DNA from 4 places in the Enterovibrio sp. QJM3NY_24 genome. Region 3 is predicted to be linked to each of the others. Evidence: predicted binding sites of a transcription regulator. Region 3 holds the regulator's gene; each other region holds the start of a gene.
What was found. The regulator PurR, encoded in region 3, represses purine synthesis genes. The targets are predictions, from matches to a motif close to TNANGNAAACGTTTNCNTNA.
Positions count from the first base shown of each region.

Region 1: the regulator PurR is predicted to act here: its motif matches at 5,418-5,437, upstream of guaB (IMP dehydrogenase).
Region 2: the regulator PurR is predicted to act here: its motif matches at 1,878-1,897, upstream of purE (5-(carboxyamino)imidazole ribonucleotide mutase).
Region 4: the regulator PurR is predicted to act here: its motif matches at 6,461-6,480, upstream of glyA (serine hydroxymethyltransferase).

Region 1 covers NZ_CM173519.1:778,440-786,675, reverse strand. The annotation lists gene fghA (S-formylglutathione hydrolase) at 1-109, shown strand, start outside; gene AC3CIC_RS03340 (AbgT family transporter) at 313-1,872, opposite strand; gene guaA (glutamine-hydrolyzing GMP synthase) at 2,248-3,825, opposite strand; gene guaB (IMP dehydrogenase) at 3,890-5,356, opposite strand; gene xseA (exodeoxyribonuclease VII large subunit) at 5,520-6,848, shown strand; gene AC3CIC_RS03320 (zinc ribbon domain-containing protein) at 6,878-7,114, opposite strand; gene der (ribosome biogenesis GTPase Der) at 7,869-8,236, opposite strand, start outside.
Region 2 covers NZ_CM173519.1:3,562,697-3,570,932, forward strand. The annotation lists gene aroE (shikimate dehydrogenase) at 1-224, opposite strand, end outside; gene hemF (oxygen-dependent coproporphyrinogen oxidase) at 231-1,148, opposite strand; gene tsaC (L-threonylcarbamoyladenylate synthase type 1 TsaC) at 1,177-1,734, opposite strand; gene purE (5-(carboxyamino)imidazole ribonucleotide mutase) at 1,964-2,449, shown strand; gene AC3CIC_RS16085 (5-(carboxyamino)imidazole ribonucleotide synthase) at 2,452-3,591, shown strand; gene AC3CIC_RS16090 (DNA topoisomerase family protein) at 3,642-4,208, opposite strand; gene AC3CIC_RS16095 (DUF494 family protein) at 4,245-4,721, opposite strand; gene dprA (DNA-processing protein DprA) at 4,724-5,821, opposite strand; gene AC3CIC_RS16105 (LysM peptidoglycan-binding domain-containing protein) at 5,823-6,857, opposite strand; gene def (peptide deformylase) at 6,977-7,489, shown strand; gene fmt (methionyl-tRNA formyltransferase) at 7,497-8,236, shown strand, end outside.
Region 3 covers NZ_CM173519.1:2,054,134-2,062,369, reverse strand. The annotation lists gene AC3CIC_RS09025 (TfoX/Sxy family DNA transformation protein) at 1,224-1,817, opposite strand; cyclic di-GMP riboswitch class I at 1,933-2,027, opposite strand; gene purR (HTH-type transcriptional repressor PurR) at 2,341-3,351, opposite strand; gene torD (molecular chaperone TorD) at 3,831-4,478, opposite strand; gene torA (trimethylamine-N-oxide reductase TorA) at 4,571-7,099, opposite strand; gene torC (pentaheme c-type cytochrome TorC) at 7,201-8,236, opposite strand, start outside.
Region 4 covers NZ_CM173519.1:796,608-804,843, reverse strand. The annotation lists gene thiL (thiamine-phosphate kinase) at 1-277, opposite strand, end outside; gene nusB (transcription antitermination factor NusB) at 345-818, opposite strand; gene ribH (6,7-dimethyl-8-ribityllumazine synthase) at 812-1,282, opposite strand; gene ribBA (bifunctional 3,4-dihydroxy-2-butanone-4-phosphate synthase/GTP cyclohydrolase II) at 1,496-2,605, opposite strand; gene AC3CIC_RS03410 (riboflavin synthase) at 2,702-3,364, opposite strand; gene ribD (bifunctional diaminohydroxyphosphoribosylaminopyrimidine deaminase/5-amino-6-(5-phosphoribosylamino)uracil reductase RibD) at 3,373-4,485, opposite strand; gene nrdR (transcriptional regulator NrdR) at 4,494-4,943, opposite strand; gene glyA (serine hydroxymethyltransferase) at 5,063-6,313, opposite strand; gene AC3CIC_RS03390 (DUF6198 family protein) at 6,845-7,414, shown strand; gene glnB (nitrogen regulatory protein P-II) at 7,543-7,881, opposite strand; gene AC3CIC_RS03380 (GNAT family N-acetyltransferase) at 7,995-8,236, opposite strand, start outside.

The DNA.
Region 1 (8,236 bases), 1.3 Mb from region 3:
TTACCCGTTAGAGCTTCGCATGCAGGAAGGTTATGACCACAGCTATTACTTTATTGCCAGTTTCATTGATGATCATCTTCGCTTTCACGCACAGCACCTCAAAGGCTGAATATCTAGCTAGCATTTAAAAACAAAAAACCGGCCGAGGCCGGTTTTTTTATCTGACGGGGCAACTAACGGTATTCATTAGAAGCCCAGTGGAATGTTGAAGTTAACCAACACCATCAACATTGCGGTCTATTCCCTGACGAAAACTGCCGCATATAACGTCATACCAATCAGAAAAAGCGAAGTCGCTTATTGCTCACTCGGCTACAACTGATAGGTGTACGGTGCTTGAATACCCAATGGAATACCCAATGCCCAGTATGCCAGCAAGAAAAGACTCCAGCCGATCAACATAGCAATCGAGTAAGGCATCATCATTGAAGCCAAGGTACCAATACCAGTGTTCTTCACGTAACGCTGACAGTAAACCACCACTAATGGGAAGAAGACCATCAACGGAGAAATGATGTTAGAGACAGAGTCACCGACACGATAACCTGCTTGTGAAAGCTCAGGGGAAATACCCAATGCCATCAACATCGGCACAAGGATTGGACCAATCAACGCCCACTTCGCAGAAGCAGAACCAATCAACAAGTTCACACACGCCGTCAGTAAGATCATGCCAATAATTGTCATTTGACCTGGCATGTTAAGTGCTTTTAGAAGCTCTGCGCCTTCTAACGCCAACAATGTACCAATGTTTGATTGGCTGAATGCGGCAAGGAACTGCGCACAGAAGAATGACATGACCAAGTAGCTACCCATGGTAGACATGGTCTGGCTCATTGCCACAATGATATCGCCTTGCTTCTTGAACGTCCCTGCTACGCGGCCATATACCACACCAGGAATGACGAAAAGAATAAAGATCAGCGGTACAATTGACTTCATCAACGGCGCAGAGAATGCAGTTAACTCGCCTTCTGGTGAACGCAGTGCTGATGTTTCAGGAATAAGCGCAAAAATTAGCAACGCAATACCCGCCAGCATTGCAAAGCTTGCGCGATTGAACGCCTTGCTTTCAATGTCGGTGAAGCTACCCAGATCAGGGGCTTTCTCGGCATCGTCATCAATAGGCAATTTGCTTAGACGCGGCTCGATGATTTTTTCAGTCACATACCAACCGATTGCCACGATCAAAATCGAAGATAAGCCGGTGAAGTAAATGTTTGCCAGTGGGTTTACCAAGTAATCTTTATCAAGTACTTGCGCCGCTGATTGAGTAAAGCCAGCAAGAAGCGGGTCGATACCAGAAGGAATGAAGTTCGCAGAGAAACCGCCTGATACACCAGCAAATGCCGCCGCAATACCCACAAGAGGATGGCGACCTGCCGCGTGGAAGATGATGCCACCCAGCGGGATAACCAGAACGTAGCCCGCATCTGCTGCGGTGTGCGAAACGATAGCCACCAAGATCAATGCTGGCGTCAGCAATTTCTTCGGTGTCACGTTCAGCATTTTCTTCAGGCCGGTGGTGATAAAACCTGAAGCATCCGCAACACCAACACCCAACATCGCCACCAGCACGATACCCATAGGGGCAAAGCTAGTGAAGGTGGTGACCATGTTAGCGAGGAAGTTAGCTAGCGCAGTGCCAGTCAACAAGTTATTAATTTCTACAGTCTGGCCGGAGATTGGGTGTATCAGGCCAAAATCAACCTGAGAAAGAACGGCAGACAGACCCCATACGATTAATAACCCGTAAAAGAACAGTAATGCTGGATCAGGGATTTTGTTCCCTGCTTTCTCAATCCCATTGAGAAACTTGTCCATTGCGCTCATCGGCGCGTCTGGAATGTTGTCCATAGCATGGTTACTCATGTAAAGCTCCATGGTTAATTGTGTGTGTTTGCATCGTGTATTCTGAATCTTTCGATTCAGACGACGTCATCATTATTCAGCAGCATAAAATACATACTTAATTCTTTTTTGGCAGGGGTAAATATCAATTTAACTCACAAAAAAAGAAGATTGATTCAATATTCACACAACAAATAAACACAATGGATACAAGGTGAATCCTGAGCGGCAACAATTCCAAAGAAATCGTTACTTCAGAACGAAAGAAAGAGTATTAGGCAAGGTTAGGGCACGCAGCGTCACGGTATTGAGAGCGCATGACAGAAAGTTAGACACAAAAAAGGCACGCAATGCGTGCCTTTCGTCTTTCTCTTTCATCTTTTAATCAGAGAGGAATTATTCCCACTCGATCGTTGCAGGTGGCTTACCAGAAATGTCATAAACCACACGGCTGATGCCGTCGACTTCATTGATGATACGGTTTGATACCTTACCCAAGAAATCGTAAGGCAGGTGTGCCCAATGCGCGGTCATGAAATCGATGGTTTCAACAGCACGCAGAGAAACAACCCAATCGTATTTACGGCCATCGCCCATTACGCCCACTGAGCGCACTGGTAGGAATACCGTGAAGGCTTGAGACACTTTGTTATACAAGTCTGCGTTATGCAATTCCTCAATGAAGATAGCATCAGCACGACGTAGCAAATCACAGTACTCTTTTTTCACTTCACCCAACACGCGAACACCAAGGCCTGGACCTGGGAACGGGTGGCGGTAAAGCATGTTGTAAGGCAGGCCAAGCTCAAGACCAATCTTACGCACTTCATCCTTGAACAGCTCTTTAAGCGGCTCAACCAATCCCATTTCCATGTCGTCTGGCAGACCGCCAACGTTATGGTGAGATTTGATCACGTGTGCTTTACCCGTCTTCGATGCGGCAGATTCGATCACGTCAGGGTAGATAGTGCCTTGCGCCAACCACTTCGCGTTGTCCAACTTCTTCGATTCTTCATCGAATACATCAATAAACACGTGGCCAATTTTCTTACGCTTAGCTTCTGGATCAGCAATGCCTTCAAGTGCAGAAAGGAAGCGTTGCTCCGCTTTCACATGAACGATGTTCAATCCGAAATGATCGCCAAACATGTCCATAACTTGCTCGCCTTCATTAAGACGTAGCAGACCATTATCAACAAATACGCACGTTAACTTGTCACCGATCGCGCGGTGAATAAGCATAGCAACAACAGAAGAATCCACACCGCCTGACAGGCCTAGGATCACTTCGTCATCACCCACTTGCTCTTTGATGCTTTCAATGGCGTTTTCAATGATCGATGCTGACGTCCAAAGACGCTCACAACCACAAATGTCGAGAACGAAACGCTCAAGCATGCGGTGACCTTGACGAGTATGTGTCACTTCTGGGTGGAATTGCACACCATAGAAACGCTTCTCTTCATTGGCCATTGCCGCGAATGGGCAAGTATCGGTTGACGCCACTTTCACGAAGTCAGCTGGGATCTCGACCACTTTGTCACCGTGGCTCATCCATACATCAAGAATGCCTAAGCCTTCTTCGTTGATAGAATCTTCGATACCTTCAAACAGGCTACCCGCATTGTCGAGAGTGACTTTTGCGTAGCCGAATTCGCGTTCCGTTGATCCTGAAACTTTACCGCCAAGTTGCGCGGACATGGTTTGCATGCCGTAGCACACACCCAAAACAGGCACACCAGCGGTGAACACATATTCCGGTGCACGAGGAGAACCCGCTTCCGTCACACTTTCAGGGCCACCAGAAAGGATGATGCCATCTGGGTTGAAGTCACGAATATCCTGCTCATCGACGTCCCAGCCCCACAATTCGCAATACACACCGATTTCACGGATACGACGCGCAATAAGCTGCGTGTACTGTGAGCCGAAGTCGAGGATCAGAATACGTTGGTCGTGAATATTTTTAGTCATTTCAGCTTGTCTCAAAATGTCAGCGATTCAAGGGGCAACGCCCCTTGGTATTTGTAAAAAAAGATTACTGCCCAGTACGGTAGTTTGGCGCTTCTTTCGTGATCGTCACATCATGTGCGTGCGATTCAGTCATGCCTGCACCTGTGATGCGAACGAATTCTGCTTTTGTGCGCAGAGCATCAACCGTTGCAGAACCCGTTAGGCCCATGCACGAGCGCAAACCACCCATTTGCTGGTGAATAATTTCTTTCAGACGGCCTTTGTAAGCCACGCGGCCTTCAATGCCTTCAGGTACAAGCTTGTCGGCAGCGTTATCTGTCTGGAAGTAGCGGTCAGATGACCCTTTAGACATGGCACCCAATGAACCCATGCCACGGTAAGACTTGTAAGAGCGGCCTTGATACAGCTCAACTTCACCCGGAGACTCTTCAGTACCCGCTAGCATTGAGCCAACCATTACACACGATGCGCCAGCGACAATCGCCTTACACATGTCACCAGAGAAACGAATACCGCCGTCAGCAACGACAGGGATGCCGTATTGGTCAGCCACTTCAACTGCGTCAGAAATCGCAGTTATTTGTGGCACACCCACACCGGTCACGATGCGCGTAGTACAAATTGAACCCGGGCCGATACCGACTTTTACTGCGTTGACGCCCGCTTCGATCAGCGCTTTTGCACCAGAACCGGTTGCGACGTTACCGCCAATGATTTGCAGATCAGGGAATGCCGCACGTGTTTCACGAATACGCTGAAGAACACCTTCAGAATGACCGTGAGAAGAATCGATAAGCAACACGTCAACACCGGCTTCAACCAGTGCCGCAACGCGTTCTTCGTTGCCAGCACCCGCGCCAACAGCTGCACCTACACGTAGACGGCCTTTTTCGTCTTTACACGCGTTGGGTTTGCGTTCTGCTTTTTGGAAATCTTTTGCTGTGATCATACCGCTGAGATGGTGGTCATCATTCACAACCAACACTTTCTCAACACGGAATTGTTGCATCAGCTTTTGCACTTCTTCAGGGCTTGCGCCTTCTTTCACTGTTGCCAGACGATCTTTTGGTGTCATCACATCAGCCACTTTCAGGCTAAGGTCGATAACAAAGCGAACATCACGGCCAGTAATGATACCAACAAGCTCATTGCTCTCAGTCACCACAGGGAAACCTGCAAAGCCATTACGCTCAGTCAGCATTTTCACATCTGCAATGGTTTGATTTGGGGTAACAGTGACTGGGTTGGAGACCACACCTGCTTCGAAAATTTTCACCAAGCGAACTTGTTCTGCTTGTTGTTCGATAGTCATGTTTTTGTGGATGAATCCGATACCGCCTTCTTGAGCTAACGCAATCGCGAGACGGGCTTCTGTCACTGTGTCCATCGCCGCTGAGATCAGAGGGATATTCAGAGAAATAGTTTTCGTCAGTTGAGTACGTAAGTCGGCAGTGTTTGGAAGAACTGTGGAATGTGCTGGGACCAGCAATACATCATCAAAAGTTAGTGCTTCTTTAGCTATTCGTAACATTGCAATATCTCACGCCAAAAGTAAATACGGGGGACTAAATATTGCCGCAGCATTATACTGATGACGCAAACGTTTGGCTATAGATTTTAACGAAAACGTTTGGCATTCATTTTTTGCCCCAGTACCATGACGAAAACCCGCTGATATTTAAGGCTAACTGGTGATGACAAGCCCTAACGAAAACATTTTCACCGTCTCTCGTTTGAACGCCGAAGTTCGTCTTCTACTCGAGAACGAAATGGGCATCGTCTGGCTGGTTGGCGAAGTATCAAATCTTACTGTTCCTGTGTCTGGCCACTGGTATTTCACCCTCAAAGACAGCCGTGCTCAGGTGAAATGTGCCATGTTCAAAGGCAACAATCGCCGTGTGACCTTTAAGCCAGCCAACGGCAATCAAGTACTGGTTCGCGCCAGATTGTCCTTGTATGAACCGCGCGGCGACTACCAAATCATTGTTGAAAGCATGCAGCCGGAAGGAGATGGCATGCTTCAGCAGCAATTTGAGAAGCTGAAAATGCAACTGGCGGCGGAAGGTCTGTTTGCAGCCAGTACCAAAAAAACATTACCCGAACAGCCAAGACGCGTCGGGATCATCACCTCAAAAACTGGCGCTGCCCTTCACGATATTTTACATGTATTAAAGCGCCGGGACCCAAGTCTGCCCGTGGTGATATACCCTACTCAAGTTCAGGGAAAAGACGCGGCGATCCAAATAGCGCAAGCGATTGGCCGAGCCAACAGTCGTGACGAGTGTGATGTGCTTATTGTGGGACGCGGTGGCGGTTCGTTAGAGGACTTATGGTGTTTCAACGAAGAAATAGTGGCGCGCACCATTGCTGCAAGCAGCATTCCTATTGTCAGTGCCGTGGGTCATGAGGTCGATGTAACCATCGCCGACTTTGTTGCGGACATGCGCGCACCCACGCCTTCTGCTGCGGCTGAATTGGTGAGCAGAGATACCTCAGTACGAGCCCAACAGTTTTCGCAACGCAGCGATCGGCTGGCACATGTGTTCAGTCGACACCTATCACGTAGCCAGGAGCGCCTCACACGCCTGCAACACCGATTGGCAATGCAACACCCCCAAGCTCGTCTGCAACAGCAAGCACAGCAGTTTGACGAGCTCGAACGTCGTCTCTACCAATCCATGCGAACCAAACTGCAAACTGATGCGCAGCGCCTAGATAGAGCGAGTCAGCGTTTAGAGCGTTTCTCGCCAGCGAACCAACTGCCAGGACTCAGCACGCAATTAGGATACACACAGCAGCGTTTAACTGACGCCATGCACCGTCAGTTACGCCAACATCAGCATGAATTAGCCCTGAAAATGGAAACCTTGGACGCAGTCAGCCCGCTCGCCACACTGGCTCGAGGATATTCGATCACTCGAGGCAAGAATAACAAAGTGATCCGGTCTGACAGTGACGTGAAATCCGGCGATCAGATCACCACAGTATTATCGAGCGGCGAGATCCAATCCACAGTGATCTAGGATCGCGTCAAAGCACGTCTAGAACGGTGTCATTGCGACGCCGTTTTTTGTGTCTCAAATACAATTCTCGCGCTCGAGCGAGACTTCAACTCATTGCACTGATTGCAGAAATAATTTGTCGCACCACACGCCTGCAGCTTTTCTAATTGCACGTCGCAAGTTTGACAATACCCCTGTTTTATAAAGACTTTATCGCAAGGTCCACAGTGATACGTGCCCTGTTCCCAACGCATTACCACACCACACTCTGGGCAGTTATTTTCCATACATCATTCCCCTTAGCTGTCCAAGTCGCACTTTTATACGCCCATATTTTCTGTATTCGTTTTACGCGCTATTCTAACTTAACGCTGAGATCTAACAGAACAGCCTCTCGCTGGATCCTATCAAGATCGTCTGATCGAGGTGTTTATGGGATCCGATCAGCGATCTACCCCTAAAAGAATATTTATCAATACAACTCCCGAAAGCATAAGTTACATGTTCTGTATTTGGATTTTAAGCGATATTAAACTCCAATAAATTTAAAAATCATCAAACTTATCAGTATTTAGTAAATACAAGTTGCTTTAGTAGCCGAGTAAAAAATCACCTTGGTGCCCTAGAACGATATTTCTCGCTTTCATGCCCCCGTAAATGTGACAAAGATCTATATTAGGCTGCAAAATAAGCAACAGATCACACATCGATAGTGTCAGATCATGCGAGTTTTAATCAAATAGACGCTAATGAATGGCGATACTATCCGCAGATTATCGGAAGAATATCGCCAATGTATAAATTACATGAACTGTCATTCAATCTTCATCGTTTCGGCTAATAGTAATCGGACTAAACTTTGCGCAGGAAAAATCAACAAGAGCAAGGAAGAGATTGCACTCAGTCGTTACGCGACTAATACCTAAGCAACCACAGGGTGCTTGTTCAGCAAGAATGACTGAATACTTGTTCCGGTTGGTATAAATGACAGGCATAAAAAAGCCGACCACTAAGGTCGGCTTTCTTCTTTTCACAGTATGATTACTTCTTACCGCGATGTTTTACCATATCCATCAATCGCTTACGTTGGCGAGACTGAGAGATAGTCAGGTTTTCTTTCTTGCCTTCAAATGGGTTTTCGCTGTTTTGGAACTGAATGCGAATTGGTGTACCCATGATTTTCAGTGATTTGCGGTAGTAGTTCATCAGGTAACGTTTGTACGCAGCGGGCAGCTCACGCACTTGGTTACCATGAATAACAATGATTGGTGGATTGTAACCGCCTGCGTGCGCATATTTCAGCTTCACACGACGTCCACGGATCATTGGTGGCTGGTGATCATCTTGAGCCATGCTCATGATTCGAGTCAGCATTGAAGTGCTAATACGCTTAGTCGCAGACTCATACG
Region 2 (8,236 bases), 1.5 Mb from region 3:
AGCATGGTTGCAAAAGCAAAAGCATCTTCTTTGAATGGCACAGTGACATTGCAGCCCTTTCCGCCCGAGGCAAAAAAAGCCGTTATAGCTTGGTTAAATTCGCCAATAGGTGCTTCAAACATTTCGTACGTCATCTGCTGACCTGTCTGGCGCGCAAACAATGTGTGTATAAAAGGGGATTTACTGTGTGATATCGGATTACCAACAACGACGTACTTATCCATTCGTGCTTACCAGTCCCTTGGTGTTAAATATTCGGTATAGAGCTTTTCTTCTGCGGAGCCCACTTCTGGCTCAAAACCGTATTGCCATCTGACGAGAGGTGGCATCGACATTAAGATAGATTCAGTACGTCCGCCACTTTGTAGACCGAATAATGTGCCACGGTCATACACAAGATTAAATTCAACATAGCGACCACGACGATAAAGCTGAAACTGTCGCTCTCGCTCTCCGTATTCTGTGTCTTTACGTTTTTGGACAATAGGTAAATAGGCATCAAGGAAGCCTTGACCCACCGCTTCTATATAATTAAGCGAGGCATCAAAACCCCAGCTATTAAGATCATCAAAAAAGAGGCCGCCTACACCGCGCGTTTCGTTGCGATGCGGTAAGAAGAAGTAGCGATCACACCACGCCTTATGTTCTTGATAAACATCATCGCCAAATGGCGCACAAATTACTTTGGCGGTTTGGTGCCAGTGAACACAATCCTCTTCAACTGGATAGAATGGGGTCAAGTCAAAGCCACCACCAAACCACCATACTGGGTCTTCACCCTCTTTTTCTGCAATAAAGAAACGAACGTTAGCATGAGACGTCGGTACATGAGGGTTGTTTGGATGAACAACTAAAGACACCCCCATCGCTTCGAAGCTTCGACCAGCAAGTTCTGGACGATGTGCGGTTGCGGATCCTGGCATCTTGTCGCCGAACACATGCGAAAAATTCACGCCCGCCTGTTCAAAAACAGCGCCCTCGCGCAATACGCGACTTTTACCTCCGCCCCCAGCTTCTCTTTGCCATGCATCTTCCTGAAATATTGCAACACCATCTTCTTGCTCTAATGCAGCACAGATAGAATCCTGAAGCGACAGTAAAAAGCGCTTTACAGCTTCTTTATCTACTTGCTGAGGGAGGTTTGGCACGTTAATTCCTTCTTTATTACTAACTTATTCAGCCTTGACGTAGCACCTTACCAGAACGCGCATCGCGGATCTCGGTTGGCTTATCACGTCCACCAATTATTCCATTCAACACACACGGTACGCGATCGCCAAGCTGGTTAACGACCTCTTCAACGGTTCTACAAGGCTCTTTACCGCTCAAGTTGGCACTGGTCGATGTGATTGGTTTTCCATAAGCAACGCACAATGCCTGAACATCAGGGTGATCAGACACACGCACGGCAACAGTGTCAAACTGGCCCGTCACCCAATCCGTGATGTTTTTGCCCGCAGGCATCACCCAGGTCACAGGGCCTGGCCAAGTGGCCAGCACATCCGCTTTGACACTATCACTCAAAGCATCGAGGTTAATATAACCGTCTAACTGCGCCAAGTTCGCAGCGATTAAGATTAAGCCCTTAGCTTTAATTCGCTCTTTGACCGACAGCAACGCTTGTACCGCTTGTACATTATCAGGGTCGCAACCAACGCCAAATACACCTTCTGTCGGGTATGCTATCACCTCACCGTGCGCCAATGCAGCGACACACTGTTCAACATTCGCCAAGGTTTCTCTCCTAATCAGGCATTTCGAAATTCGCCATACTATGACTAATTACCAATGTCATTCTCAACATTTTTGTCACACATCGAAACACACTCGTTAATTTTCATTCCACCCTAAACAAGTAAGCTTGTAGCGAAATGCACAGACGCAAACGTTTTCCTTGCGGATTTTTACCGATATAATGACGCGCAATTCCACTTCGCAGTACACGGTAGTTACAGGAGCAGATATGAAAGTCGGCATCATCATGGGTTCAAAATCCGATTGGCCAACCATGAAAAACGCAGCAGACATGCTGGATCACTTCGGCGTTGCGTATGAAACCAAGGTGGTTTCAGCCCACCGAACCCCTCAACTGCTTGCAGAGTATGCCAACAATGCTGCTTCTCGTGGCATAAAAGTTATCATTGCCGGTGCTGGCGGCGCAGCGCACCTCCCTGGTATGACCGCTGCATTTACCAGTCTTCCTGTTTTGGGTGTACCCGTTCAGTCAAAAGCATTGAAAGGCATGGACTCACTGCTTTCTATCGTACAAATGCCAAAAGGTGTTGCGGTTGGCACCCTTGCAATTGGTGATGCAGGTGCAGCCAATGCAGGCCTTCTAGCCGCGCAAATTCTCGCAACCAGCGATGACGCCCTAATGAGCAAAATCGATAACTTCCGCCAAACCCAAACAGAAACGGTTCTGGCTCACCCTGACCCGTCGGTAGGTTAATCATGAATGTGCTGGTTCTAGGTGCTGGGCAACTGGCACGAATGATGGCGTTAGCGGGAGCCCCGCTAAATCTAAAAGTTAGCGCGTATGATGTGCGAAGTGGCAATCTGGTTCACCCTGTCACACTCGAAGTGCTGGGTCATGGATTAGAAAACGGGATTGCAGGCGCTGATATTATCACTGCCGAGTTCGAGCATATCGCGCCTGATATTCTTAGCATCTGTCAGGCCAGCGGAAAGTTCTCCCCTGGAGAAGAAGCGATTCTGACCGGTGGTGATCGCCGCAAGGAAAAAGCTTTGCTCGACAAAGCAGGCGTCAACAATGCACGTTATCACACCATCCAAAACCGTGAAGATTTTGATACAGCCCTGAGCACCATCGGTGTACCAATGATCGTGAAAAGCGCCCTTGATGGCTACGATGGTAAAGGCCAGTGGCGCTTAAAATCCCTTGATGATATAGAGCCCACTTGGAGAGATATCGCTGTATTTTTGCAAGCATCTCATCAAGGTGATCGTCAGTGTGTCATTGCTGAAGAGTTCGTACCGTTTGATCGTGAAGTGTCATTGATTGGCGCTCGCAACGCGAACGGTGAGCTTGAAGCGTATCCGCTGACAGAAAATATCCATACCGATGGTATTTTGAGTGTTTCCGTTGCAGCGGGTGAAAACGAGGCGTTGCAAACTCAAGCCGAAGCCATGTTTAAAGCCGTGTCAGACGCTCTCGATTATGTCGGCGTGTTAGCAATAGAGTTCTTTGATGTTAACGGCACATTGATGGTAAACGAAATTGCGCCACGGGTGCACAACTCAGGCCATTGGACACAACAAGGCGCGGAAGTTTGCCAGTTTGAAAATCATCTGCGCGCGGTTTGCAATTTGCCACTCGGCAGTGCTGCCCGCATTCGCCCCACAGCCATGATCAACATCGTTGGTGAGGTGACAGTACCGGACGAAGTTATGCGTATTGCACATGTGCATTGGTACGACAAAGTACCACGTCCGGGACGTAAAATCGGTCACATCAATGTCTGTGCAGACACAACCGCCGAGCTGAGTATCATATTGAAGGATCTAACATCACTGCTGGCAGAAAATGAATTCCCAGCATTAAAAGATGCCGCATCTTCGCTAAGCAAATAAAATAAAAGCCGCAAATGCGGCTTTTATTTCACTGAAAGCTAGCACAAAAGCTAACCTTGCTTTTGCTGGCATTTCTTGCTGGCACAAACCTTAAACGCTCCCGCCGCCAATGTCTTCTCGAGCAACAACGGGTAACCGCAAATCTCGCATACGCCTTTAATGGGCTTAAGGTTGACAGCGAACTTGCACTTTGGGTAGCCATCACAGGCATAAAAGACTTTTCCAAAGCGCGACTTCTTCTCATGCAAAGCACCCGTTTTACACTCTGGGCACGCTACATCTATCCCATCACCACCTTCAGGTGCCTGATCACGCTTCTCAATATGCTGACACACCGGATACGATGAGCAGCCGATGAACATGCCAAAACGCCCCTGACGCAACACGAGTTCACTGCTACATTCAGGGCACGGCAACCCGAGCGCCTTCACCACATGGCCATCATTGTGGTTTAGTGATTCAGTAAAGTCACAGTCAGGGTGCGCAGAGCATGCTTTAAACGGTCCACGTTTACTGTGCCTAATAACAAGAACGCTGCCACATTGTGGGCAGCGTTCTTCTTGCTCCAGTGCATGTTCATGCGCACTGAAAAGCGATTCATCAATTTTTCCAGCCAAAACAGATTAGCCTCAAAAACTTATAGGAGAGTAGCCTTAGTGAAGGTACTCGTCTTCTGCTGTGCTATACAGCAGGTCTTCCATCTGATCATACGCGCGCTCATTACCTGGCACGTTGAACAGCACCATCAAGATCACCCATTTCAAGTCATCTAATGCGAATTCCTGCGTTTCCAATTCCATCACACGATCAATGACCATCTCACGGGTTTCTGGACTCAGCACGCTGATTTGTTCCAGAAATATCAAGAATCCGCGGCTTTCAGTATCCAGACGATCCATTTCTTTTGGCGTAAAGATACGAACCGAGGTCAACGCACTCCCCGTTAAATAAGGGGTCTTGTCGGCGTCTTGCAATAGCGCCAGTTTCTCCAGCCAGTTCAGCGCTTTATATATATCGTCCTGATGAAACCCTGCTCTGGAGAGTTCATCAGCCAATTCGTCCTGATCTACCAGCAACTCGACATCACTATGGATGTAAGTTTCAAACAGGTACATTAAGATGTCCATCATGGCTATCCCCTCCTCGCTCTGACATAGCCACCGGGTACTGCGGATACAAGCCCCAGTAGCTCTAGTTCTAACAACTTCATCATGATTTCGTGAACGGGTTGATCGCAGATCTCTGCAAGCACATCGACACACCTTGCTTCATTTCCTACGTTAGCCAACAGTTCAGGAAATGGCAATTCTTCTTGTAAAACTTGAGCCTGTGCCACGTCTAACTGGTGGTTAATTGCACAACCCGCTAGCGCGCCCACCTGCTCTAAAATCTCATCAACAGATTCCACTAAAAATGCGCCCTGCTTAATAAGCCCGTTACTGCCTTTAGCATGAGGATTGTGTATTGAACCTGGTAGCGCAAAAACGTCGCGCCCTTGCTCAAGTGCAAGGCGTGCGGTGATCAATGAGCCACTTTTCAGTGCAGCTTCAACAACAAGTACACCTGTAGAAAGACCGCTGATAATCCGATTTCTTCTCGGAAAAAATGCAGGTTTTGGCGGTGACCATGGCCACAACTCTGACACCAAGGCACCGTTTGACGTGACATCTTTAGCAAGATCACGATGGGGGGAAGGGTACACCTTTTCAAGCCCAGAGCCTAATACCGCGATGGTTCGCCCTCCTGCATCAAGCGCACCGCGATGCGCTCTACCATCAATCCCGAGCGCCAAACCACTGGTTACCACCACATCATGCTCGGCCAGCGACTGAGCAAATGCATGCGCAAGCGATAGCCCTTCTGCGCTAGCATCTCGGCTTCCAACGATAGCTATCTGGGGTAAAGATAAAACGTCAGGATTCCCCTCCACAAACAAAAGAGGCGGTGCACCGGAGATTTGCTTGAGAAGATAAGGATAACGCGGATCAGTGAGGCTGATAATGTCTCTATTCGGTAGAGAACACCATGTCATGCATTTGTCGATGACTGACATATCAGGGTAACGAAGCGCTTTAATTTGCGCGGGTTTAAAGCCCAGTGCCGCTAAGTGTATATCTTCAAGTTCAACAAGTTTTTCTGGCGGGTACTTACAAATGATTTTACTGACGGCATTGCCGCCAAGTCTTGGCACAGCAGCAAGCCGCAACCAAGACTCAAGCGATGCATCCATTTTAGCCTTCCGCTGACGTCACAAACATAGGTGCAGAAAGTGGCTGAGTAGCATCAACGACCATTGCCAAGCTAAAGTGTGGATAGCTTTTTATGACCAGCAACATCCCCGCACGCTGATCCGGCAGTTGTGTCAACACAGGGGCAGCGGCACTATCAATGTCGCTTTCATAACGCATGTCGCCTTTTACCCCTTTCAGCACAGCACCAGGTTGCTGAACAGATAACGCATGTCCCGCTTTCACGCCGTCCTCTGCACCCCGATCAACCACCACGATTTGACGAAGGCCTACATACTTACTGCCATAAAGATGACCGATCAAATTACCTTCCAATCCACTCGGTGCCGTTTGGGGATGAAAAACACTGCCCGTTTTTACACCCAGTGCCGGTAAAAGAATGTCGTTAGGTCTGACTTCTTGAGATTGCTTCACCAGCTTAAGTTCAGAAATATCGTCATGTACTCTGACTAACTTGGCTTCAGCAACCTTCTTAAGGCTTATCATCTTCAACATTTGATCATTTTCAGTACGCTCAAATGTTGTCACTGGTCGGTAAATGAACCAGTTTTCAGACTCAACGGATGCATCAATAAAGAAAGGAGTTCGCTTAGAAATGTAACTCCAACCATCCTGACTCCCCAAGACTCGAGGTGCCAGACCAAACTCAGCCTCGCCAATCAGCGTATCAAACGTCAGAAACTGTTTAAGCACGGACTGTGACGCAGAGCTAATCGGCAATTGCTTGGTGAGCCGTTCACCCGTTGCAAGAGACAATGCGGGTCGTCCTTCATCCCATGACAATCTCAGTGCATCCCCTGGATAGATAAGGTGAGGGTTCTCAATTGCTGGGTTTTGTTGCCACAAATGAGGCCACTGCCAAGGGTTTTCCAAATAAAGGCCAGCAATGTCCCAAAGGGTATCGCCTTTGCGCACGGTATAATTGTCCGGTGCATCCTTTGATACCTCAATAACAGCGGCAGCTGCAGCTGCTGACAACAGATAAGCCAAACAAAGCGTGGCGAGCTTTTTAAACATCCTATGTCTCCAAAAGCATACTTTCATTTGGATGCTGTCATTTGAATCGCAAAATGTCTAGAATTAGCCCAATTACCAAAGCCGGATACGGCACAGTTCAACAATTTTAAGAGACGTTTATGAGTGTATTGCAGGTTTTAACCTTCCCGGACGATCGCCTACGCACGGTGGCTAAACCGGTAGAAAGCGTCACACCAGAAATTCAAAAATTCATCGATGACATGCTAGATACTATGTACGACGAAGAAGGTATTGGCTTGGCGGCAACGCAGGTTGATGTTCACCAACGCATTGTCGTGATTGATATCTCTGATTCGCGCGACGAGCCGATGGTACTGATCAACCCAGAGATCATCGAAAAGCGCGGTGAAGATGGTATTGAAGAAGGCTGTCTGTCTGTTCCTGGCGCACGAGCGTTAGTGGCACGTGCATCTGAAGTGACCGTGAAAGCGCTCGACCGCGATGGTAACCCTTATCAATTCGATGCCGACGATCTGCTGGCTATTTGTGTACAACACGAATTAGACCACCTTGAAGGCAAACTGTTTGTTGATTACCTGTCGCCGTTAAAGCAACAGCGCATCAAACAAAAGCTCGAAAAGATCAAACGCGCTAACGAAAAAACCAACTGAGGTTTCCTTGAGCAAATCACTACGTATTGCATTTGCCGGCACGCCGGATTTCGCCGCCCTTCATCTGGCGGCGTTGTTGTCTTCGCACCATGATGTGGTTGCGGTGTATACCCAGCCAGATCGTCCTGCTGGTCGAGGAAAAAAACTGACGGCTAGTCCCGTAAAAGTCCTCGCACAAGAACACAACATCCCGGTTTATCAGCCTGCAAGCTTAAAAGCCGAAGACGCGCAGCAAGAATTAGCCGCGATTGATGCCGATATCATGGTGGTGGTTGCTTATGGCTTACTATTGCCAAAAGTGGTACTCGATACGCCGCGCCTTGGTTGCATCAACGTACATGGTTCTATCTTGCCACGCTGGCGTGGTGCTGCGCCTATTCAGCGCGCTATCTGGGCAGGCGATACCGAAACCGGTGTCACCATCATGCAAATGGATGAAGGCTTAGATACTGGCGATATGCTAAAAATCGCAACCCTGAGCATTGATCCAAAAGAAACCAGTGCCACGCTTTATCAAAGATTGGCGGAACTTGGACCTGACGCATTGGTTGATTGCTTGGATGATATTGCAGCGGATAAAGCTGTCGCTGAAAAGCAAAATGACGAACTGGCAAACTACGCCAAGAAGTTGAGCAAAGAAGAAGCACAGATCGACTGGAGCATGAGTGCCGTTGAGATTGAACGCTGCATTCGCGCTTTCAATCCATGGCCTGTGAGCTATTTCACCCTGACCGTCAACGATCAGGG
Region 3 (8,236 bases):
AACGTTGTTCAACACCGTCAGGAATGTTCGTACCCTGTGAAATTAGTCACTGTGTTAACTATGGCAAAAGTTTAAAACTGGATTGAGAAAAAACGTATTATCTCAATGAATTAATACAATTATTTACCGACTCTGTGACCCGACAATGTTCTTGCGACAATCGACAACACGTGACGCATAAGTTTCCGACCGTTCCGTATTTTTGCTTGGTGATAAAGACCTGAGGGCAGAGAAATTAATTACATGCTTCCTCAAATTTTTCGATGCTCGGGGCATTTTTAGGCTGCTCGTCTAGAAGGGAGTGTACGGTAATTTGATGAATATTAATGATTTAACGTTAGGAATGGGCATGACGACAACGAATGCATGTTGGTTGAATTTTCGAGTTATAGCGGTGACTTATCGTTGGTTTAAAGAATGGTCGTCACGACAGCCTGAAAGACGCAGAGAAGCCATAAACTAGAGGCAGTACTTAGAATACTGAACAATAAGCAAAGACAAAGGAACAATGGCTAGGGTAGTTGCACCGCCGATATGGTAGTTCCTGTGCCAATATCGCTGCGCGAAACTGTTCATTTTTAAACCCCATATAACAACGGTCGCGTTAATGCCAAAGAAGACAATGACCAAAATCGTTAAAAATGAAGGGGCAAACATACCCTGTTCAAGGGCTGCATAAAACGAGATCGGCAATAAGAAGCAAAAAAACACTGCCCACTTGAATCGTCTAGGCCATTTGCGAAAATGGTCTCGAAATATTCTGTCTATTTGATCGGGAAACGGCTTGCTGTAATGCATCTCATTGTTGCCATTCATCTATCTTGTCTTTTTGGCTTAGTTCAAATTTCGAACAATTGATAATCAACTGAGTGCATTTGTTGTCATCAATGTGACATGTGTCACATTAATGGTGTTCTTGAGGTTTTTTGGCGGTTTAATACAGATCTGAAGAAATGAGAGTATTTTTGACTGAAAACATAGCTTGTCCCGCAGCCAATAAGCAATGGAACATGATGTTATTTTCGGTTTAGTGAGCCTTATTGTCGTAAAAATGCAGTAGGAAGTGTCATGTTTTGAGTGTGAATACAGTATGGAGTGCGATTAGGTTGGCGTTGATAGGGTACTGGTGACAATTAAAACTGAGAAAATGGATATCTAGACCAGTCAGAACAATCTCAAAAAGGAGTGTTGTACTGACTGGATGAAAGCTGGGTTTTGAGGCGTTACTGGTGCAAGGTTTGCAAAAGTTCGTCACGGCGTTGAGGCGTAATCACTGACCAGTGTTTACCTTCTATCGCGCCTTCCAGTGCCCAAAGTAGCTCAAGGCTAAGCGTGTCTTGGTGTGATTTCTGCAAAGCTCGATAAGCTCTCACGGCGCCCTGTGTTTGCAACTGTTCGACAGAATCGATACCTGCTTTTTTTAGCATTCGCTCTGTGGCGAGTCGCAAGTTTGGCAGATCTTTGATACGCGTTGGCGCCGCCGTCTTTTTTTCTTGCTGATCGTCTCTGGCAATGGTGAGTGCTGTCGTGGCATAGGCCATTAACTCGTCAGATTTTACCCACCAATTTTCAGGCACAGCATAGTATTTAGTCACAACAGGGAAGCCGCGTTTTTTGTAGACGTAAGGGCTCATCGCCAGATGTTTGAATTCAGCTTCATTCGTTTGACCAGCACGAAGGTGAAGCTGATCATTAACAACCAGTGCGAACATCGTCTCATCGCAAAATACACCAAACCCACCAAACATAGAGCGGGATTTGATTTTGCCAAGGCATTCGAAGAACTTCAGTGTGTTTTTTAGCGTTGGTTTATCCATGTGACTAATTCTCAATCAATACGTTCCTGGATGAATGGTCAAGGAGCAACGTAGCAAAGCTAATTCAGAGAATTGTCAACGAACCAGAAATATCCGGTATGTGAATGCTAACGTCATCGGTAGCTCCGCTACCACCAACACATAAAATCAGTGTTGTGAGGCCGGAAGCTTTGCGTCCCACGCTTTCGCGATGGTTTGCCTTTTTCTTGACGGGTTTTAGCTTAACTGAATCGCATCATTTTGTCGTTATTGCTGGTCTCATAAAGTGTGATCTTGGTTCAGATAGAATCTTATTGATGTGATTGATAATATCCGGTTGTCTTTGTAATTGAAGTATTTTTGACCAAGATGACTACTTTATAGCTGGGTTTAAGGGTAGCACTAGAAAACTAGGCAATTTACCCTTTAAGAGGTGAGTCGCAATAATGAGGTTGAGTCAGTCGGAAAACTTGCCAGTTAATAAAAAAAGCCCAACCGCAAAAAGTGGTCGGGCTTTTAGAGAAGTACCGCGAGAGCGCGTATTTTACTCGGCGTTGATATTTTTCACCGAACTGCGAATGATGAGCTCTGGTTGCATAACAAAAATCTGCTGTTCGTTCTCTTTATTGGCGAGACGTTCCAATAACAGTTTGATTGCAGTTTTACCCAGTCGATTTTTCGGCTGATGAATTGTCGTCAACGGTGGTGAGAAAAATGCGGCTAGATCAATGTTATCGTAGCCAATAACAGAAATGTCGTTAGGAATGTCTAACCCGGCCTGACGGAAGGTACTGATTGCAGCCAGTGCCATGATGTCATTAAAGCAAAAAACAGCCGTTGGGCGGTCTTCTTGGGCCAATAATGCTTTTGCCGCTTCAACTGCGGAGTCACACTCAAAATCGGCTTCTACAATCCAGTTCGGATTTTCTTCAATGCCAGCTTCTGCCAACGCAGTTCTAAAGCCTGCCAAGCGCGTCTGACAGGTGAGTTTATCTAACTGACCTGAAATACAGCCGATTTTGGTATGGCCGTTGTCTACAAAGTACTTGGTCGCGATATAGCCACCGAGTTCGGCATTGTCTTGAATGCAGTCGGTGTTGACATGTTGCGTGCCCCAATCCATCACAACCATCGGCAGATCTTTCTTTTTCTCTAATAGAATAAGAAGTTCTTCATTCAAGTCAGAACACATCACCAACAGGCCATCTACGCGTTTTTCTGCCAACATGCGCAGGTAGTCGCGTTGCTTCGCTAAGTTACCTTCGGTGTTACACAAGATAAGCGTGTAGCCTTCTTTGTAGCAGTATTCTTCTACCCCATGTACAACTTCCGCAAAGAACGGATTGGTAGATTTGGTGACCAGCATGCCAATCGTGCGCGTTGAGTTACATTTCAAGCTGCGCGCAACTGCACTCGGTGCATAGTTTAAGTCGTCGACTGCGGCCCATACTTTCTTGGTTGTGTTTTCTGCGACAAAGCGTGTTTTATTGATCACGTGTGAAACGGTTGTCGTAGATACACCAGCCATGCGTGCGACATCTTTAATTGTTGCCATTGGGTAATCTTCTTATCGTTTTCATTAGCAGCTTGAGAAATAGTGGCTGCTCAACATGTTTACGCCGCTATGCTAAGCGGCGTAATGGATTCGTTCTTTCTATAGGCGGAGAGACGGACTCTCATCCCCTTGTCGTCGAGGTTTCATCGACACTGCCAGCAACTTGCTTTCCATCAAGTGTGGGAGAAGGGGGGAACGCTGCGGCGGCACTATGACGAGGCGTTTGTAATGTTACAGAAATTTCTCAATGCCAATCGCTTGCGTTCACAGTTTACTGGCTCATGACCGCGCCCGCAATTATTCAATTGAAGCGACTCGCGTAAGCTTGATGCGTATCAAGCTTGCGAAATAGCGGGTTTTTTCTGTTTTCCAAGCTCAAAAAAAGAAAAAACCGGGCTTGCCCGGCTTCATTTATCATAACCAAACACTTCAAAATGCTTGTTTAGCGAGAATTTGTTTGGGTATAGATAGGCACCTTTTTATTCGCCTTTAAGGAACAAAAGATCCAGTGTGATAAATGCAGTGAGCAATGCACCAGCGGCTTTATAAAAACCGAATTGATCAAACTGGTTTAGCGATTTTTGGAAACTACCTAGCCACGGCATGACCATGGTTTCCAAAAATATTTGCTGTTCTTGCATCATGGATTCTTGTTGGTCTTCTTCGGTTTCCTTGTTGGCAAGAATGACCAAGTTCCCTATGAAATCAAGCACAACCGCAAGATGGTCAAACGGTTCATTGAAATCTTTACGTTGAGCAATGCCGTACTTTTCCATCCATTGACCCATCTCTTGCGCGGGCTTATCGTTCAACAGACCGGTTTCACCAATATAAATAGACGCATAAGGCAATGCGCCTGTTTTTGGTGTACTGAGGAATAAACCACAGAAATCAGCGGCTAGCTCGAGTTGTGCATCTTCGCGGAGCTTTAGCGCGGCAAGCGCGTTGCGAAATTCAACGATCGGTGCTTTCAATTCCTCGGTCATGGCTAACGCGGAAAAATAGTTATCCATGTTGCTGCCGTGGTAATTATTCAAATCATCTTGCGTTAATTCACTGGCGAAAAGGGAAGACATCCACCAGTAAAATTCTGCACGTTGTTCGTTAATGGCAATAAATTCTTGCATTGTCATTCCGTTAGTTGAAAAAAAGCACTTTAAGTCTATCTAACATAGAGCAAAAAAGGGCAGCTAAGCTGCCCTTTTCTTCATACTGTCTCTTATGCGATATCCATCGCCGGGAACAGTGGGTTAACGCCGTCAACGTTGATTGGGCCGTTGAAGCCTGTTACTGCAGGTGCTTCACCAGTGTACTTCTCAATCTCAACCAGTGCTGTATGCGCAGAGGTTGCTTGCGCTAACTTAGAGGTGCCGATGTCTACAGTCAGTACGTTTGGATCGCCGTAAGTACAAAGTGTACCCGGCTTGCCGCCTTCAAGTGGCGCATACCAAGCACCTTCTTCAATACGACATACGCCAGCTTTATAGTCGTCAGTCACGACTGCGCCCGCAAGGACCTGACCACGTTCGTTGAATACACGAACCACATCACCAGAAACAATGCCACGTGCTTTTGCGTCAGCAGCGTTGATGTAGCAAGGCTCACGACCCGCGACTGCGTAAGTGTCACGGAACGCGTCTGACGAACACAATTGCGAGTGCAGACGGTAGTTAGGGTGACAGCTTTGCATGTGCAGCGGGTAGCGCTTTGACTTAGGACCGCCATGGCTACGCTCTACTTTTTCGAACCACATAGGGTGACCCTGACAGTCGTCGTAACCCATGTCTGCGATTGTCTTACAGTAGATCTCGATCAGACCTGATGCTGTGCCCAGTGGCTCAAGATCAGGTTCATTACGGAATGCTTGGTGACGAACCCACTCGGTACCTTGAGGGAAGGCAATAAATTGTTCTTCTTCCCAGAATTTAACGAAGTTTGGCATGCGAACGCCAATACCACGGCCTTGCAGACGTGCACCGTTATAGATCTCTTCGATCCATTCCATTTTGGTTTTGCCACCGGTGAACGCTTCTTCGCGATCAAAACGGGTGCACAGCTCGCGGAAGATATCGAAATCGTCTTTCGCTTCAAACATTGGCTCTACGATTTGTTTCATCGCAATAATGCCTTTGTTCGAGTGGTTACCGAATGACTCGATGTCGTTACGCTCGTAAGTTGTCGTTGCAGGCAGAACGATATCAGCAAAACGGCAGCTCGCAGTCCACTGATGGTCAATAGACACGTAGGTTTCCAAGTTACGCCATGCCTTGATCATTCGGTTACGATCTTGGTGCTGGTGGAACAGGTTACTACCACAAGAAATGGCCATCTTAATGTGCGGGAATTTGACTTTTTGGCCATTGAAATCAATGGTATCGCCTGGGTTTTCAAGGCAGTCAACAATGCGCGCAATCGGGATGAAACTTGAGTAACCGTTGTAGCTACCGTTGTGGATAGGTTCAACGCCTGTTACTGAGTTGAAGCCAGACATTAGCGGGCCAGCTGAAGTCACGGTACCTGCATCGTTATAGTGCCAGCCGAAACCGAAACCACCACCAGGTAGACCAATTTGTCCCAGCATTGCCGACACAACGACGATCATCCATGCATATTGCTCACCGTGCTGCATGCGCTGCAAACACCAACCCGCCATGATCTGTGTACGACCACCTGCCATGATGCGCGCGAGTTCGCGGATTTCATCAGCTTGAATGCCACAGATTTTCTCTGCCCATTCTGGGGTTTTCGCCACGCCGTCTTTCTCACCCAATAGGTAAGGAAGGAACTTGTCGAAACCTGTGGTGTAGTCAGCCAAGAACTGCTCATCGTGCAGCTTCTCGGTATACAGGGTGTGCGCTATTGCTAACATCAGAGGCACGTCAGTTTGTGGGTTAACCGCAATCTGCTTGCCACCGAAGTACTTGTATGAAGAGGTTTTCACAGGGTCAACGTGGATAACGTTGATTTCGCCTGCTTTCACTTTTTCAGCCAGTTGCTGGTAGTAACCGTATACGCTGTGGTCTGGGATCTGCCAGCCAACTTGCAGGTTCTTAACCGGGTCGTTGCCCCAGATCACGATAGTTTTCGCGTTTTCCAGAACGACAGGCCACGATGTTTGCTGCTCGTAAACTTCCATTGCGCCAGCAACGTAAGGTAGAACAACTTGCGCAGAACCCGTTGAGTAGTCACCCATTTTCGCTAGGAAGGAGCCATGCAGACCAATACCACGGTGCATCATGGTACCCGCAACGTTCAGTTTACCGACTGATTGCCAACCAGTATTACCGGCGTACAGTGCGCTAGGGCCATAGGTGTTCTGAACACGCTCAAGCTCGTGATGGAAGAAATCAAGAGCCTGAGACCATGGCACACGGACGAAACGGTTTTCACCGCGTTGTGTCGTGTCTGATTTCCAGCCGTGCTTCAGCCAATCGATGCGTACCATTGGGTACTTCACGCGAGAAGGGTTGTAGACCACTTCGCGAACCGCGTTAAGCATTGCGGTTGGGTGTGGGTCGTGCTCAAACGGCACGGTGTCAATCCAGATGCCGTTTTCTACTTTGGCGCGGAATGCACCCCAGTGAGAACCGTGTATCACGTCGCCAGTGAACGTGGTTTTTACGTCAGTTGCGGCCATTGCTGAACGCGGTGCTAATAGGCTACCGCCGATAACAGCACCCGCACTGGCGGTTAACATGCCAGAGAGAAAACGACGGCGGGTAATGCCTTGTAGTTTTTCAGTCGCCATGTAGGAATCCTTATTCTTTAAAAGTTGGTTGGACAGGTGTCAAAACACCTGTCCATTATTTGTTCTTGATTGCGGACTTGTTCGCGGACAGTCCTTACCGATTAGTGCGCGCCAGCACCGCCGGTGTCGCTACCGTGGTTCTGCAGATATTTCAGCAGAGTACGCTCTTCGGTTTTGCTCAAGCGGTAATACGCGCTCATCGCTTTCAGGCTCGAAATCCAGCCATTCGCTGTGAAGTGGCCTGGTGCAGGTGCTGCGTGGCAAGAGTTACAAGAAGAGGAGTACATTTCAGATGCATAGTCCCAAACAGGATCAATGCTCTCTAACATGCCGTCTTTGGTGATGTAGGCATTCACCGCAACTTGCTTCCAAGCAATATTGGTTGCTGCATCAACTTCTTCTGAAATCACGGTTTCAGTCGTTTTCACGTCACCACGAATGGTCGCTTTGAATACACGTTTACCCATGTACTCGGTCATGACGCGGCCTTTACCGTTGGTTTCGATCCAACCTTGAATGCGCACTTTCAGCATGTCGCCTTCTTCGCCAACGACATCAACTTCAGAAGCCGGCAGCAGTTGACCTTCCACTTTGCCATTTGCATCGGCGGTGGCGAACAGGCTCTTTTCTTCCAGCGAGTAAAGCTTCGTCGCACCAGCAGGGGCAATAGCAGAGGCTGCAAGTGTTTCGAATGTCTTACGGAAGCCACCTGCCATGTTTGGCAGTTCGTGAGCAATACCTTTGTGACATTCAACACATGCCATGTTTTCTTTCGCGGCAGGGATCATCTCTTTCATCGCCTGAACCGACTGTTTGCTGTGATCCATTGCGTCGTAAGAGTGACAAGTCGTACAGGTTTTGTAGTTCTCGTCAGCCATGCGATCCCAGACTTTCTGGGCGAGTTCAAGGCGATGCTCCTCAAACTGTTCGGGAGTATCGATTTTGCCAGTGATAAAGTGGTGATATAGGTCTGTCACTGCGCCCATTTTACGCATGACTTTGCCAGCGAAATCTTTTGGCTGGTGGCAGTCAACACACTCAGCGCGAATACCTTTCGCATTGCTGAAATGGACAGATTGCTTATATTCTTCGTAGTTCTGCTGCATGGTGTGACATGACGTACAAAATTCCGTGGTA
Region 4 (8,236 bases), 1.3 Mb from region 3:
GCATCGTGAGTGCCAAAGAACACCATGCAGGTATTGCGCCCATCGCAGCGAGATCACTCAGATTCGCAGCTAACGCTTTGTGCGCCACTTTCATAGGGTCAGCATCAAGGAGAAAGTGATTGCCAGCCACCAGCGTGTCTGTCGTCACCACGAGCTGACTGCTTTCTGGCATGGTCATCACCGCAGCATCATCACCAATGCCCAGCACAACGTCTTTTCTTGAGACAGGCTGTGCTTTGAAGTAACGGTTTATTAGATCGAATTCGTTACCAGCCATCATTCCTTTCCAAGCAAACGAGAATAAGAAAAAGGCCAGCGAGGCTGGCCTTGTCATTACTTTTTAATTATTTCTTTCGCAGAGTCGGTACTGCTTTATCCAGCACCCCGTTCACGAATTTGTGGCTGTCTTCGGCGCCGAAACGCTTCGCCAACTCAATCGCTTCGTTGATAACCACTTTGTAAGGAACATCTTGGCGCTTGCACAGTTCATACATAGCAAGACGCAGCAGTGCGTGCTCCATCTCATCCAGATCTTGGATCGGGCGAGACAAGTACGGACGCATTTTGCTGTCCATTTCTTGGTAGTTCAAGACTACGCCCGAGAACAAATCACGGAAGTACTCAACGTCTGTGTCTGGTTGACGAAGACGTGGCTCATCAGCCTGGTGTTCTTCTTCTTCGTAGTTATCTGCCGCGAGAAACTGTGCTTCAATATCAGCAACGTTGCCTTTGGTCAATTGCCAAGAATAAATGGCTTGTAGTGCAAAATGACGCGCATTGCGTCGTGCGGCTGGTTTCACGATAACCCCCGTTAGGATTCGATTTGGGACAGGACATTTACCATTTCAAGCGCGCTCAGTGCAGCCTCTGCCCCTTTATTACCAGCCTTGGTACCCGCGCGTTCGATGGCTTGTTCGATGGTATCTACGGTTAGCACGCCGAAAGCAACTGGAGTATCAAACTCTAGTGCTACTTGTGCCAAACCTTTGTTACATTCTCCGGCCACATAGTCAAAATGTGGCGTACCGCCTCGGATCACAGATCCTAGCGCGATAATTGCGTCGTAACGACCGCTTTTTGCAACACGTTGCGCCACTAATGGCAGCTCGTAAGCACCAGGGCAACGTACTACAGTAATATTTTCTTCGCTAACTTGGCCCTGACGCTTCAGCGCATCAATAGCACCGTCCAGCAGACTTTCGTTAATGAAGCTGTTGAAACGAGATATAACGATAGCAACTTGAGCATTTGGTGCTGCGAATGCACCTTCGATTACCTTCATGGGCCTTCCTGTGACTTTTTTATCCGGATTAGAAACCGCGGGATTCTAACACACTTTTCTGCAAAGCATCCAGCGCTTATCCCTCTTGGCTCACGCCCTGCAAGGAGGAGGACAGGAGCGGGAGCAAGCGGATGAAATCTGTTTAACATGAACTAAAAAACGCAGCGGTTGCTGCGTTTTTCTCTGTACGTTTATTGGCAGTGTATAGCCAGCTTAGTCACAAACGTACTCTACCACTTTCAAGCCAAACCCTGATAATGCATGGTAGCGCTTGTTGGCCGAAGAAAGCAGGCGCATTTCGGTCACCCCTAAATCTGCCAAGATTTGCGAGCCCACACCGACACGACGACTGGTGCCTTGCCATTTTGCTGACGCTGGCTGGTCGCCGTTATCTTGCGCTTCAAAAGTACGTACTTTATTGATAATGGCGTCAGAGGTCGATTCTTTACCCAAGATCACCAAAACACCGCCATCGGCGTTAATACGTTTCATGGCATCAGTCAGTGACCAACTTCTTTCCGCTGAACGATCGGAATGGAGCAGATCAGTGAAGGTGTCTTGAAGATGTACACGCACCAAAGTTGGCTGATTAGACACTTCGCCTTTGAGCAGCGCGTAGTGTACTTGATTATCAATGGTGTCACGGTAAGTAATCAGGTCAAACTCACCATATTCCGTCGGCAATTTGCACTTTGCCACACGTTCAATGGTGGTTTCATTGTTATTTCGGTATTCAATCAGGTCCGCAATAGTGCCAAGCTTGATGCCATGCTTCTCACCAAACAGTTCTAAATCAGGACGACGCGCCATGGTGCCATCTTCATTAAGGATTTCGACGATAACTGCGGCTGGAGAGCACCCTGCCAAACGCGCCAAATCACAGCCAGCTTCAGTATGACCCGCACGGGTCAGCACGCCACCATCTTGCGCCATCAATGGGAAAATGTGCCCTGGTTGAACCAGGTCAGCCGCAACCGCATTAGGTGCAACAGCGGCATCGACGGTACGCGCTCGGTCGGCCGCAGAGATCCCCGTGGTGACGCCTTCCGCCGCTTCAATAGACACCGTAAAGGCCGTGGAAAACTGTGCATTGTTGTCGCTAACCATCAAGGGCAAGCCAAGACGCTGGCAGCGCTCTTTCGTCATGGTCAAACAAATCAACCCTCGGCCGTACATCGCCATAAAGTTAATCGCTTCCGGTGAGATTTTTTCGGCGGCGATAATCAGGTCGCCTTCGTTCTCACGATCTTCGTCATCCATTAAGATGACCATTTTTCCATGACGAATATCGTCAATGATTTCTGCAGCGCTACTGATCGGCATTGTTCTGTCCCTGTTACTGTCAGTGCACATCGGCACGGTATTATTTGTCTACGCGAGTTAGCCCTGAGAGCTAACGACGTTATTTATCTACGCGAGTTATCTAATAAAACCAGATTCAGCAAGTTTTGCCATGGTAAGCCCACCCGAACCTGCTTGTTGAGCGGCACGATCACCCATCATCAGGCGCTCTAAATAGCGTGCGATAACATCAACTTCAAGGTTAACCTGCTGCCCGACACGTAACACTTCAATGGTCGTTTCAAGCGCAGTGTGAGGCACAATGGTCAGCTTGAAGCGATTGCCATCGACATCATTAATGGTAAGACTAATACCATCAATGGTCACCGAGCCTTTTTCTGCCAAATATTTGGCAAGACTTGCTGGGGCTTCCAACCAAAATTCGATAGCACGGCCTGATTGCGTGCGAGATACCACGGATGCCAAGCCATCAACATGACCCGACACCATGTGACCGCCAAATCGCGTGGTAGGTAGCATGGCTTTTTCAAGGTTCACGACCTGACCCGCTTGATACGTCGTAAATGCGGTGCGCTGAAGCGTTTCCATCGAGAGGTCAGCAACATAGCCATTACCCGTTAATTGCACGACGGTCAGGCAAACCCCATTGGTCGCGATACTGTCACCCAATTTCACATCCGATAAATCCAGATTGCCGCTTTCTACGGTCAGTGAAATGTCTTTGCCTTTTGGTGTGATTTTTCCGATGCGACCAACCGCTTCGATAATTCCTGTAAACATACGATTCTTTACTGCTTTTTCATACGAAGACGCACGTCATTACCAATTTGGCAAACATGCTTCAATTCAAAAGAGGGCACTTGATCCATCGCGGTCAAACCGCCGAAGTTCGCCAGTGCGCGACCATCTTGCCCAATCAGTTTAGGTGCTTGATAGAGAATAAGCTCATCGACAAGGCCCGCGTTGAGCAGGCTACCCGCCAATGTAGCACCCGCTTCCACCCAAAGATGATTAATCCCTTTTGCGGCAAGCGCTCGCAATGCGACATTCAAATCCAGCCCATGTTCATCTTTGGGAACACAAATCACATCAACATTTTCATGCGGATACGACACGTCAGTCGACGCCGTCAAAATAATGATCTCACCCTCAAGGGTGAACAAATGCGCGTCCGGTTTAATCTTGCCATGCGTATCGAGAATAACGCGTACAGGTTGACGCAACGAACCGAGATCATAGTCAGCTTGAATGCCCTTCGGCAGTTGCGCCCAACGAACATTCAGGGAAGGATTGTCATCCAGTACTGTCTGACTAGTCGAAAGCACAGCACCTGATTGTGCGCGAAAAACCTGCACATCGGCTCGCGCTTCGGGTCCGGTGATCCATTGGCTCTTGCCGTTTGACAATGCCGTTCGACCGTCAAGGCTCGCCGCCAGCTTTAGCTGTACATACGGCAATCCTGTTTTCATCATCTTGATGAAACCCGCATTCAGCGCTTCAGCTTGCATTTGCATCAAACCAACATCGACTTGAATGCCAGCGTCTCGCATGCGCTGAACACCACGCTCTGCGACTTTCGGATTGGGGTCAACCATGGCGCAAACCACTCGGCTGACACCAGCAGCAATTAATGCGTCGGCACATGGCGGCGTTCTGCCATGGTGCGAGCAGGGCTCCAGCGTGACATAGGCTGTCGCGCCTTTTGCTTTTTCACCTGCGCTGCGCAAAGCATGCACTTCAGCGTGCGGCTCGCCAGCGCGAAAATGAAAGCCGTCACCAACAATGTCATCATCTTGCGTGATCACACAGCCAACATTGGGGTTCGGTGCAGTGGTAAAGATGCCGCGTTTCGCCAAATCAATGGCGCGCAACATCATGTCTGAATCAAAAATAGAAAACATGTGATCGCTTACTTTTCCAGACGAGCAATTTCTTCGCCGAAGTCTCTGATGTCTTCAAAGCTATGGTACACAGACGCAAAACGGATATAAGCCACTTTATCGAGCTCTTTCAGCGCCTCCATAACCAAATTTCCTACCATGGTTGACGACACTTCGCGTTCACCGGTGGCTCGAATCGTGGATTTTATGGTGTTGATGGCCTTTTCGATATCGTCCGTGCTGACAGGACGTTTTTCAAGTGCTCGCTGAATACCACCGCGCAGCTTATCTTCGTCAAAAGGTTCTCTATTGCCATTGGTTTTGATGATACGCGGCATCACCAGTTCTGCTGTTTCAAACGTCGTATAACGTTCGCTACACGCCAAACACTGACGACGGCGACGCACCTGATGGCCGTCTGCGACCAATCGTGAATCAATGACTTTGGTGTCATTCGCACCACAAAATGGACAGTGCATCTCGCCTCCTCAAACAATTAACCAACAGTGTACCCGATTTAATCGCAAGGGTAAGCGGTGTTAAAGGAATTTCGGGCACAAAAAAAGCACCCGAAGGTGCTTTTTCAATCAGTCATAACTTACGCGTAAACAGGAAGGCGTTTGCAGATTTCCAACACTTTCGCTTTTGTCGCTTCAATCACTTGCTGATCGTTGATGTTATCCAACACATCACACATCCAGTTTGCCAATTCTTTAGCATCACTTTCTGTAAAGCCACGACGCGTGATCGCAGGCGTACCAACACGGATACCAGAAGTCACAAACGGGCTACGTGGGTCGTTAGGCACACTGTTTTTGTTCACAGTAATGTTCGCAGCACCCAAAGCAGCGTCGGCTTCTTTACCGGTGATGTCTTTGTCAATGAGGTCAACCAATAGCAGGTGGTTTTCAGTGCTGTTAGAGACGATTTTATAACCGCGCTCTTGGAACTGACCAACCATGGCTTTTGCATTAGCAACAACACGATGTTGATACGCTTTGAACTCAGGCTCCATCGCTTCTTTGAATGCGACCGCTTTTGCTGCGATAACATGCATCAATGGGCCACCCTGACCACCAGGGAATACTGCTGAGTTCAGCTTCTTGTACATGTCTTCGCCTGCGTTAGACAGGATAAGACCGCCGCGAGGACCGGCCAACGTTTTGTGCGTGGTGGTGGTCACAACATGTGCGTGTGGGATGGGTGTTGGGTAGGCGTCAGCTGCGATCAAACCTGCAACGTGTGCCATATCAACAAACAGGTAAGCACCCGCCTTGTCCGCGATTTCACGCATACGCGCCCAATCTACGATTTGTGAGTAAGCAGAAAAACCACCGATGATCATCTTAGGTTTGTGCTCAAGCGCCAGCGCTTCCATTTCGTCGTAGTTGATTTGACCCGCTTCGTCGATACCGTAAGGGATCACATTGTAGTGCTTACCAGAGAAGTTTACTGGTGAACCGTGAGTCAAGTGACCGCCGTGTGCCAAGCTCATGCCCAGAACCGTATCGCCTGGGTTCAGCAGAGCCATGTACACAGCGCTGTTTGCTTGAGAACCCGAGTGTGGCTGTACGTTTGCGTATTCTGCGCCAAACAACTCACAAGCACGATCAATCGCCAATGCTTCTGCTTTGTCTACATATTCACAACCGCCGTAGTAACGCTTGCCTGGGTAGCCTTCTGCGTACTTGTTGGTTAGCTGGGAACCCTGCGCTTCCATAACACGAGGACTGGTGTAGTTTTCTGACGCGATGAGCTCAATGTGCTCTTCCTGACGTGCTGTCTCTTCTTGGATCGCGGTAAATAGTTCCGGATCGTAATCAGCAATATTCATGTCACGCTTTAGCATCTGTATCTCCTGACTCAGATTGTTCCCTAGGCTAACGAATGTAACCAAGCTGACCGAATGACTCGTTGAAACAAAGCATCAGGTCAACCTGGTTAATACCTCACAATGGATAGATGACTGTCAATTCAACAACGTCAGTATCCGCGTAGACGCAAACGTTTTCGTCATGACCATCCTATCGCTGCGATTCTACAAAATTTGTTGCGCAACAGGTAGTAGCAATCACATTTTTTTTGTATCAACAAACATGGTCATTTTTCATTCTAGTCATGAATTGAATTCATTTTGACCAAAACAACCGTGTGTAAACCTTTGATCTTTACACTGCGTAACAAGGCGCTGACACTTGTGAAGCGCCAAATTTGCCCGCCCTCTTTTCTACGTATTGCATAGTCTTTAAGATGCCCTGCTTTTTGATTTATTTTGCATGTCGTTGCGTCATTTTCGCATTCATTCACGACACGTGAATTAGCCGTTTTCTAAGGAGTTGAAACGTTGATCCCACAGCCCAAACATACCACCATTGAAGATATGATCGCCATTTTGTCTGGCACTTTTCTTGTCGCCCAAGGTGTGTACTTTCTTCAGCAAGCAGGGCTACTCACAGGTGGAACAACAGGTCTTGCCCTGCTTGTTACGCAATTCGTCGATCTGTCTTTTGGTACGCTGTACTTTTTATTCAACATCCCTTTTTACATCATGGGCTGGCGACGATTTGGCACTCAATTCGCCTTACGCAGTGTGTTCGCGGGCGGTATGGTCTCGCTGATTGTTGATCATATCTCTCATGTATTTACCATCGGCTGGCTGTCACCGCTCTATTGCGGCTTGATTGGTGGGCTATTGATGGGTGTCGGCATGCTGATGATCTTTCGTCACAATGCGAGCTTGGGCGGGTTCAATGTTCTGGCGCTTATTTGTCAGGATAAATTCGGCATTCGTGCCGGTAATGTACAAATGGCCATTGATCTCGGCATTCTATTAGCATCATTCTTCTTTGTTTCGCCGTGGCTGCTGGCCTGTTCGGTGCTGGGCGCGGTTGTGCTGAACCTTGTGCTCACCATGAACCACAGGCCTGATCGCTACGTCGTGTGCTATTGACTGAACGGCCTCAAATAGGCCTAGAATAGAAAAGACCGCCAAGCTGGCGGTCTTTTTGTTTGTCTCGCGAGCATTGCGCTAACGCGCAAAGGTACAGAAGTACAGAAGTACAGAAGTACAGAAGTAGATTAAATCGCTTCTTCGTCTTCTTCACCGGTACGGATACGCACCACGCGCTCCACTTCAGTGACAAAGATTTTACCGTCGCCAATCTTGCCCGTTTGTGCGGTTTCAACAATGGTGTCGACGCACCGATCTGCTGCATCATCCGATACAACGATTTCTAATTTCACTTTTGGCAGAAAATCCACCATGTATTCAGCACCACGATACAGCTCAGTGTGGCCTTTTTGACGACCAAAACCTTTTACTTCCGAGACGGTCATACCCGTGATGCCGACTTCCGCCAATGCTTCACGTACATCGTCCAGTTTGAACGGTTTAATAATCGCTTCAATTTTTTTCATTTCGCATTCCCTTTAAATACCCGCTTTAAGCGTTAGCCAAGCGTTAGCGCCAATGTATTAATTGTAACCCCACTGCGAAGGCTTCGCGCAGCTTTCACAAAAAAATGAGTGGGTTAAACCAGTGATTTCTTCCATTGTGTGGTTTTGGCTTCTTCACAAGCAAATGGCGGTTGATAACCAGAATGGGCTAACAATGCCTGCATTGGCTTACGACCAATCACAGCGCCACAGTCCACTTTTAATTCATGAGTCACGGTCGCGGCGTACGCTTCTAATGCATTCAACAGCGCCTTACCAATACCCTGAAGGCGAGAAGCCTCGTCCACTTCAAGAAGCGTAATAGTCGCATCACTTA